2 regions of the Arthrobacter sp. SPT-J7 genome follow, and region 1 is predicted to be linked to the other one. Evidence: riboswitches for the same ligand, from Rfam matches in the RefSeq annotation. Region 1 holds a riboswitch; the other holds the start of a gene.

Evidence for each region. Region 1 has a riboswitch for fluoride ahead of AC5RWX_RS06265 (universal stress protein). Riboswitches for the same ligand answer to the same signal wherever they lie in the genome.
Region 2: another riboswitch for fluoride. It lies ahead of AC5RWX_RS10455 (universal stress protein); the one in region 1 lies ahead of AC5RWX_RS06265 (universal stress protein).

What each region holds. Positions count from the first base shown of each region.
Region 1 covers NZ_JBNHFF010000003.1:177,017-181,426, forward strand. Annotated here, with positions in the region: gene AC5RWX_RS06255 (ComEC/Rec2 family competence protein) at 1-52, opposite strand, end outside; gene AC5RWX_RS06260 (ComEA family DNA-binding protein) at 607-1,146, opposite strand; gene AC5RWX_RS06265 (universal stress protein) at 1,548-2,066, opposite strand; fluoride riboswitch at 2,282-2,354, opposite strand; gene AC5RWX_RS06270 (MFS transporter) at 2,580-3,968, shown strand; gene AC5RWX_RS06275 (aminopeptidase P family protein) at 4,038-4,410, shown strand, end outside.
Region 2 covers NZ_JBNHFF010000005.1:182,391-186,800, reverse strand. Annotated here, with positions in the region: gene AC5RWX_RS10475 (CDGSH iron-sulfur domain-containing protein) at 1-93, shown strand, start outside; gene AC5RWX_RS10470 (phosphatase PAP2 family protein) at 114-929, shown strand; gene crcB (fluoride efflux transporter CrcB) at 956-1,324, opposite strand; gene AC5RWX_RS10460 (fluoride efflux transporter FluC) at 1,321-1,869, opposite strand; gene AC5RWX_RS10455 (universal stress protein) at 1,869-2,396, opposite strand; fluoride riboswitch at 2,414-2,488, opposite strand; gene AC5RWX_RS10450 (ArsR/SmtB family transcription factor) at 2,520-2,804, opposite strand; gene arsB (ACR3 family arsenite efflux transporter) at 3,093-4,148, shown strand; gene AC5RWX_RS10440 (arsenate reductase ArsC) at 4,257-4,410, shown strand, end outside.

The DNA.
Region 1 (4,410 bases):
GCACACCCACCGTCAGCGCCAGCAGTCCGGCGCAACTGCACACCACCAGCACAACGGAGGTGGCTCCCGTCCCGCCGCTGCCTCGCCTCCGCTGGCGGGTGCGCTCGCTACCGTGTGGGTGACGAAGTGCACGAGGAGGAAGTCGTCGTGACGCCGAATCAAGTGCAGGCGCAGGCCGGATCTTCGGCAGCAACCTCCCGGCCCTTCGGAAACGGCTCCGGAGGCTCCTCGCCGGAAGCAGCAAGCAGACGGACGCGCCGCAGGCGACACCCAGTAACAGGGCCGCCGAGGCTAGCGCCACGCCAGCCGGGACGTGTGGCAAGGCCAGAGCTGCTGCCCAACAGACCACCGCAGCGAGTCCGAGGCGGAGATCCAGCCGCCGGGTCTCCCCCTGCAAATCCGCGGAGGGATCCGGCTTGAAGTGCTTCTGCAGCACCTGCAGCCATTCAGTACGGCGTCCTCCTGCCAGTCGACTGCCGGTCCGCCCGTCAGCGCCCCGTGCGTCGGTGGCAGCTTGCTCCGCTCCGCCGGGGCCAGCGCCGTGCTCCGGTGCAGCGGTGACCGGCCGACGGGCCGCATCTGCGTACCGCTGCCACCGTGCGCCGCTCACACCGTCACCAGATCCACCAGCGCTTCCAGCATGACCGGTCCAATGCCCGGCACAGCGTCCAGATCGGACGGTTGTCCGAACGGCCCGTGCTGCTCGCGGAACTCGACGATCCGTCCGGCAAGCACCGGCCCGACGCGCGGTAGCTCCGCCAGTTGCTCCGCATCTGCCGTGTTGATGTTGATTTTGTCCGCGGGCCCGGCAACGGTGCCGCTACCCGTGCCGGGTCCGTCCGCTCCGCCGTCGGCTTTTCCGGTACCCGAGACCGGCAGTGGTGCGGCGTGGTCCGGCGTGGGCACAAAGATCTGCTGCCCGTCGGTTAACGGCGCAGCCAGGTTCAGTGCCTCAAGCTGCGCCTCCTTCCTGGCGCCGCCGGCCGCTTCGATCGCCTCGAACACCCTGGCGCCCTCGACCAGCCGGACGATCCCCGGTGAGGCGACGGCTCCCGCCACGTGGACAATGATGCGTGCCCCCGCGCCGCCTCCGCCGTCAGCACCGATACCTTCTTCGCCACGACTGCCTGTGCCGCTGCCTCCCAAGGATTCCCCTGATCCATCACCGCCGGTACCTGCTGGCGCATCCCTTCCACTTTCATCTGGCGCCGGCGCCGATGCGGGCCCGGACCGCAAGGGGATGGCTTCCAAAACAGGCCCAGCCGAGCGGTCCAGATCCGCGGTCGCCACCGAGACAATCCCGTAGCCGAGGCACAGCCCAGCCACGACAAAGGCAGCCCCGAGGGCTACGCGAAAGCGAGGTGTTCTCCCCTGCCGTGGTGCAGTGCCGTCGCGGGCAACTGCGGGAAGCCAGCGGTGTCGGCCCATGCGGCAACACTAGGGTCAAGGCGCGGGACGCCTCACCCGGCCGACGCTCGATGGTGGACGGGCACTCCGGCTGCGCGGGCTGTGGAGGAAAGGACCGTTGTGGAAAATGTTCTCCTGCCCTAATCGAAGGGACGGGGATCGAGCGGGACGATCAGCACCGGCCGATGCTGATGATGGGCGAGATGAACGGCCACCGACCCGACGAGAACTTCCTCAAGCGCGTGGACGACACCCGGTTCGCGTGTTCCCACCACGATCACGGATGCGCCGATTGAATCTGCAGCTTCAGACAAGGCGCGCGCCGGTTCACCGGCCAGAGTCCGGAATGACCAAACCACCCGGCAGTCTTTCAGCGCACCGGACAGAAAGGCATGGACCTCTTCGGCGGTTTGTTCCACGAAGCCGAAGTCACTGTCGGGATCGATAGGTAGCAGAATCCGCGACCCATCCGGCAAGGTCTCCTCATAGGTGGAGACGTCCACGTGCACGCATACCAAATCCACTCCAAGGCCAGAGGCCAGATCGGCTGCACGCCGCACGACCGCCGCCCGTTGTGCCGGTATCACCCCTACCAAGACGGGGCCCGTGACAGGTCGCGGCACATCCGACTTGTCCTCCTCGGTCCGTTGCTCACGCATGGGTCGGCTCATCCCGCCGTTTGACTGGGTCTCTGAGGGGATCTCGTTGGAACGCCGGGAATTAACGTGGTGCGCCGAGGTGCTCAGTTGCTGCGGGAACAGAAAATGGAGACAGGCCAAGGCCGCCCTACGGTGTGTGGGAAGCCAGCGGTAGGCGGAAGGAGAAATGAAACTCGGGAATCTTGGAGCCTCTGACATGGTCCGCCTACCTTTCTCAGAAGGTAGGAACCATCAGCCAAACGGCGGTTCGAGCTGCGAGCTCCGGCGGGATCCATCACCGTGTCTATATTTTATCGCCGTTCCACGCGTGAAGGTGCTGGGACGGCGGGATTATTTCCTCCGCCCGGCGCGAGCCGGAGTGTGGCTTGGCTTCCAGCGACGGCCTCTGGTCTCCTGGATCCGCTTCCAGACGACGAGGATTCGAGCCTTGACAGTGACCCGCCTCACATCTACGCTCGTTGCAACACTGTTGCAATAAATGCAACAACCCGCCTCCCCTATGGATGGTTTCCCATGAAATTGAGCAATCCGGCAGAAAATGGTTCCTCCGATCCTGGATCGCCGGGGTCGTCCCTCTTCTCTAATGGCGGCGATCCCTCCCTCAGTGGTCAACGCCGCCTTGAAGCGAAAGTGGGGAAGGAAACTCGCCGCAAGGTGATCGCGGCCAGCTTCATCGGTAACTTCGTCGAATGGTTTGACTACGCGGTCTACGGGTACTTGGCGGTAACTATCAGCGCCGTGTTTTTCCCGGAGTCGGATCCACAAACCGGTCTCTTGTTGACTTTCGCCCTTTTCGCCGTGTCCTTCCTGGTGCGGCCAATGGGGGGCTTTGTGTGGGGACATATTGGAGACCGCATCGGTCGACGCGCAGCACTGTCTTGGTCGATCCTGATCATGTCCGCAGCTACTTTCTGCATCGCGCTGATTCCCGGGTACGCAGCCATCGGCATCTGGGCGCCCATCCTGCTGTTGGTTATTCGGGTGGTCCAGGGATTTTCGGCTTCCGGTGAGTATGCAGGCGCTTCCGCCTTCTTGGTGGAATACGCGCCGCCAAACCGACGCGGGCTCTACGCAGCGGTCGTGCCGGCCAGCACGGCCACCGGCCTGCTTCTGGGTTCCCTGCTGGCCGCGTTGCTGACGGGGCTGCTCAGCAGCTCGCAGATGCAGGAGTGGGGATGGCGTCTGCCGTTCCTGCTGGCCGCCCCCATGGGCTTGATTGGCCGCTACATCCGCACCAAGTTGGAAGACACTCCTGCCTTCCGCGCCCTGGCGACCGAAGACGAGGCGATCAAGGCACCCGTTAAGGACCTGTTCCGCAACCACTGGGGCCAGCTCCTGCGGGCTGTCGGCGCCGTACTGCTGAACGCCGTCGGCTTCTACGTCATTCTCAGTTACATGCCCACGTACTTGTCTGAAGAGGTTGGGCTGGGAGCCACCGAGTCGTACGTCGCCACGACTATTGCACTGCTCACCTACATTGGCTTCATCTTCCTGACCGGCATGCTTTCTGATCGCTTCGGTCGTAAGAAGGTCCTGATCTCGGCCTCCGTGCTGTTCATTCTCCTCACCGTTCCGGCATTCAGCCTCCTGAGCACGGGAAACTTCCTGATCATCGTCCTCGTCCAGATCCTGCTCGGAGGCATGCTGACCCTCAACGACGGCACGCTGCCGAGTTTCCTTGCCGAGATGTTCCCCACCAAAATTCGGTTCAGCGGCTTCGCAGTCAGTTTCAATCTCTCCAACGCACTTTTTGGAGGTACGGCCCCCATGATGGCGACCCTGCTCATCACTGCCACCGCCAACGATTTGGCTCCTGCCTACTACCTGATGGGCGCTGCCCTTATCTCTCTTATCGCTGTCGCCCTTAGCCGCGAGACCAGCCACCAACCGTTGCGGCACTAAGAAGGTGCCCTACTCCCTGACCCGTCGATCCTGATGGACGGCACAAAGAAACACCACGAAGGAGATTCCATGACCATCGCCCCCAGCTCAGTGAACAGCGTTTCCGAACTCGCGCGCCTCAAGGTCCTGCACAACGGAGAAAAGCAGCAACTGACCTTCTCCGATGCGGAGTTCGAACGCCGCCTGACCGGGCTGCGTGCCATCATGGCCGCCAAGGACCTCGACGCAGTCATCCTGACCAGCTACCACGGCATCAAGTACTACTCGGATTTCCTGTACACCACGTTCGGCCGCAACTACGCCCTGGTGGTCACCGCAGACGACTCGGTCACCGTCACCGCGAACATCGACGCCGGCATGCCCTGGCGCACCAGCTACGGCGAGAACATCGTCTACACCGACTGGCGGCGTGACAACTTCTACTTCGGCCTGCAGGAAGCCC
Region 2 (4,410 bases), on a different contig from region 1:
GTGGCGCTGTGCCGCTGCGGCGGGTCAGGCATCAAACCCTACTGCGACGGCACACACAAATTGCTGGCGGCGAGGCGGAAGGCTGCGCAGTAGCGCGGGCGTAGGACATCCTGATGGGTGAAGACCGTTTTGTCGGCGGGCGGGACCTGACCGCATGGGGCACACGGGCGGGCAGGTTTGCGGCGCGCGTGATGGACCGCATCAGCCGGATCCTGGGTCCGCGGGCCGTGTTGATCCTGACCCTGGCCGTGGGGCTCTTGGTCGCTGTCCTGCTCGCGGTGGCGTCAGCGGAAATCTATGAGGCGGTGACCGAGGGCGACGGCGTGGCCCAACTGGACCATCCGATGCTGGCAGCGGCGGAAGGCTTGCGGACGCCCTGGCTCAATTCATCGCTGACGGCCTTCACGAACATCGGCGGACCCATCGGGATGCCCATCCTGGCGTGCCTGGCCTTGGCCGTGCTGACCATCCGTCGGCGTTCCTGGACTCCGGCCATCCTGATCGTCACCGCCGCGGGCGGGTCGCTGTTGATGACCATCGTCGCCAAGCAGTTCATTGGACGTGCCCGTCCGTCACTGGCCGACGCCGTGCCGCCGTATGAACATTCGGCTTCGTTTCCCAGCGGGCACTCGCTCAACGCGATCGTGGTCGCCGGGGTGGTGGCCTACCTGCTCATCCTGCGCCAAACGACCCGGCGGTCGAAGATCCTGACCGCCGCTGCCGCAGGCTTGTTCTCGGTGGCGATGGGATTGAGCCGGGTCTTCCTAGGGCACCACTGGTTCACCGATGTCCTGGTCGCTTGGACACTGGGGATAGCCTGGCTGGCCTTGGTCATCACTGCCCACCGGCTCTATCTGACGGTCTGGTACCGTTCCCCCGCCACCGCCGCACAATCCGCTCCTGGCGACCGAGGCCCCGACCCTCCGTGAGGGGGCTTGCCCTAGCAGGGAAGCGTTTAGAGCGCGCTGGCCAAGGTTAGTCCGGCCGCGGCGGCGGGCACCGTAGCGACCAGGGTTCCCAGTGCGTTGATGAGCGCCATGCCCGGACGCCGGTCCTGGATCAGGCGAACGGTTTCCACATTGGCCGTGCTAAACGTGGTGTAGCCGCCGAGGAAGCCTGTCCCTGCTATTACTTGGGCCTCTGCCGGCAGGGCACCGCCCAGCACCAACCCGGCGAGAAGACCCAACAGGAACGACCCGCTGATGTTGATGGAAATGGTTGCCCACGGAAGGACTGTGCGGAATCTGGACCGGATCGTCCCGTCGATGACAAACCGGGAAACGGCGCCGGCTCCCCCAGCCAGCCCCAGCAGAAGAACGATCATTCAGCGTCCTCCCCCGCGGCCTGAGGCGGCATGGCGCCTGCCCGGGCTGTGCGCGCTGTCCGGCGCCGGTGGTGTGCGGCACCGACCAGAACGCCTGACCATGCGGCCACGAGACCACCAATCAACCCCGCAAGAATGTAGGCAACGCCACCGGCAATGTCGCCCGCGCCGAACAAGAGATTAACATCCAGCGCGAGCGTGCTGTAGGTAGTGAAAGCGCCCAAAAACCCTGTCCCCAGCAGCAGCCGCAGCACCCGGCGGCCGCCGCGGTCGCTCCCCCTCCGGACGAGCTCCTCCAGCAGCAGGCCCAGCGCGAAGGCACCGCACAAGTTCACGGTCAGCGTTGGCAGCGGCCACCCGTTCGGAGCAGGCAGCGCATGGTTTACACCGTATCGAGCCAGCGCACCCAGGACACCGCCGGCAAAAACGAGGCCAATGTAGCCGGGGCGCAAATACACCGGCCGCTCCGCGCGCGGTGTTCCCACGACCTCCGGACCCGGAACCGCAAGTTCTTCGCGCCGCCCGCCACTCGTATTCCGTGCCATCAGCGTTGCTCCGAGAACAGTTGGGGGTCCAAGGGGACAACCAAGACGGGCCGGTGTTGATGATACGCCAGATGCACGGCCACGGAACCGGCCATGATCTCCTCCAGACGGTGGGCCAGCCCTGGTTCGCGGGTTCCGATAACGATCATCATCGCGTCCAAACTATCGGCGGTCTCTGCCAAGACCCGTGCGGGCTCGCCGGGCAGATACCGAAAGGACCAGGCGACGCCGCTTCCTTGCAATGCTTGTGCAAGATGGGCTTGGATTTCTGCGGCCGTTTTTGCAATGTAGTCGTAGTCCCCGTCGGGGTCGATCGGCAGTAAAACGGGCGTTTCGTCGTCCCTGACGTCTTCGTAGGTGCTGGTGTCGACGTAGGCGCAGACCAGATCCACGCCGAGCCGGGCGGCCAGTTCCGCGGCGCGGACAACGACAGTTGCGGGCTGTCCGGGAATAACGCCGACCAGAATCGGTCCGCTGTGCGGCCCGCGATTTTCAGGCCGGCTGTCCTGGGAACTCGATGCCGTCAACACTTCACCTACCTGTGGTCAAGGTAGGAACCATCAGCCAAGAGGCATTTCGAGCGAGGAAAGCTCCGGCGGGATCCATCACCGGACACCAATTATACCGATTGCGCCCGTGGCCGAGGCGACCTAGCTGGGTTTGACGAGGACGCCGGCAAGACGGTCAAGTGCACCCGGGACGAGCGAGAAGTACGCCCACACGCCTCGCTTTTCCCGGTGCAGGATGCCTGCCTCGACCAGCACCTTTAAATGGTGCGACACCGTTGGCTGGCCCAAACCCAGCGGTTCGGTCAGGTCGCAGACGCAGGCTTCCGCTCCATCGCTGGCGGAGATCATGGAGACCAACCGCAAGCGGTTCGGGTCTGCCAGAGCTTTGAACTGGCCCGCCAAGGCGGCGGCCCGGTCCGCGCCCATCGGCAGCACACCGCTGGGCGTGCAGCAGGAACCCGGATCTTCGTCGCGGCCGGTTTGCACTGGATCGCGGTCGCGACCGGTCTGCCCAGGACCGGGCACGAGGTCGGTAACGGACGTCATGCCATCCATTATGCAGGGAGATTGACACTCGTCGATATCTACGCCCATACTCTGTATCGACCAACATCGATACCTGCCCGGCGCCCCAACACCGCCACGCCCCCAGCCCAGAGGAGCCTTGTGAGCCCGACCGTTGCAGCACCGGATACCAGCCAGGTTGCGGCCCGCATGTCCACCCTCGACCGTTTCCTTCCGGTCTGGATCATCGCGGCCATGGTCGCCGGACTACTGCTCGGCCGCTTCGTCCCCGGCATCGGACCGGCACTGGATTCTGTGCAGATCGCCGATGTCTCGCTGCCCATCGCCGTCGGGCTGTTGGTGATGATGTATCCGGTGCTGGCCAAGGTCCGCTACGACGAAACCCACCGGGTGGTCGGCGACAAAAAGCTGATGGTCTCCTCGCTGGTGATCAACTGGCTGGCCGCGCCCGCGTTCATGTTCGCGCTGGCGTGGATCTTCCTGCCGGACCTGCCGGAATACCGGACCGGCTTGATCATTGTGGGGCTGGCCCGCTGCATCGCCATGGTGATGATTTGGAATGACCTGGCCTGCGGAGACCGCGAGGCCGCGGCCGTGCTGGTGGCGATCAACTCCGTGTTCCAGGTGGTGGCGTTCGGCGCGCTGGGCTGGTTCTACCTGCAGCTGCTGCCGTCCTGGCTGGGCCTGCCGACCACCAGCGCCGAGTTCTCCTTCTGGGCGATCACCGCCTCCGTGCTGGTGTTCCTCGGCATTCCGCTGCTGGCCGGGTTCCTGACCCGCACGCTGGGCGAAAAGGCCAAGGGGCGCCAGTGGTACGAGGGCAGGTTCCTGCCGAAACTGGGGCCGTGGGCGCTGTACGGCCTGCTGTTCACCATCGTGTTGCTGTTCGCGCTGCAGGGCGACGAAATCACCTCCCGACCGCTGGACGTGGCCCGGATTGCGCTGCCGCTGCTGATCTACTTTGTGGTGGTGTTCGGCGCCGGCATGGTGGTGGGCAAGCTGCTCAACATGGGCTACGAGCGCACCACCACGCTGGCCTTCACGGCGGCCGGCAACAACTTCGAACTGGCCATCGCGGTGGCGATTGGCACCTACGGGGTGACCTCCGGGCAGGCGCTGGCCGGCGTCGTCGGTCCGTTGATTGAAGTTCCGGTGCTGGTGGCCCTTGTCTACGTGGCGCTCTGGGCACGACGGCGGTTCTTCGCCTCGCCTGCCGAGGCGCCGCCTGCCGCTCTGCTCCGCTGAGCCGACGGCCCGCGCCGCCACTGGGCTGGCACTGCAACCCCGCCGGTTCGGCAACCCGCCGGCCCGGAGCCGCCACCCCTGATTCCCGTCCCCAGGAGCATCCCGCATATGACCGCCGAAACTATTCAGAAGCCCTCCGTCCTGTTCGTCTGCGTGCACAACGCCGGCCGGTCGCAGATGGCCGCCGCCTACCTTAGCCATCTGGCCCAGGGCGCCATCGAAGTCCGCTCCGCCGGATCGCAGCCGGCCGACCAGGTGAACC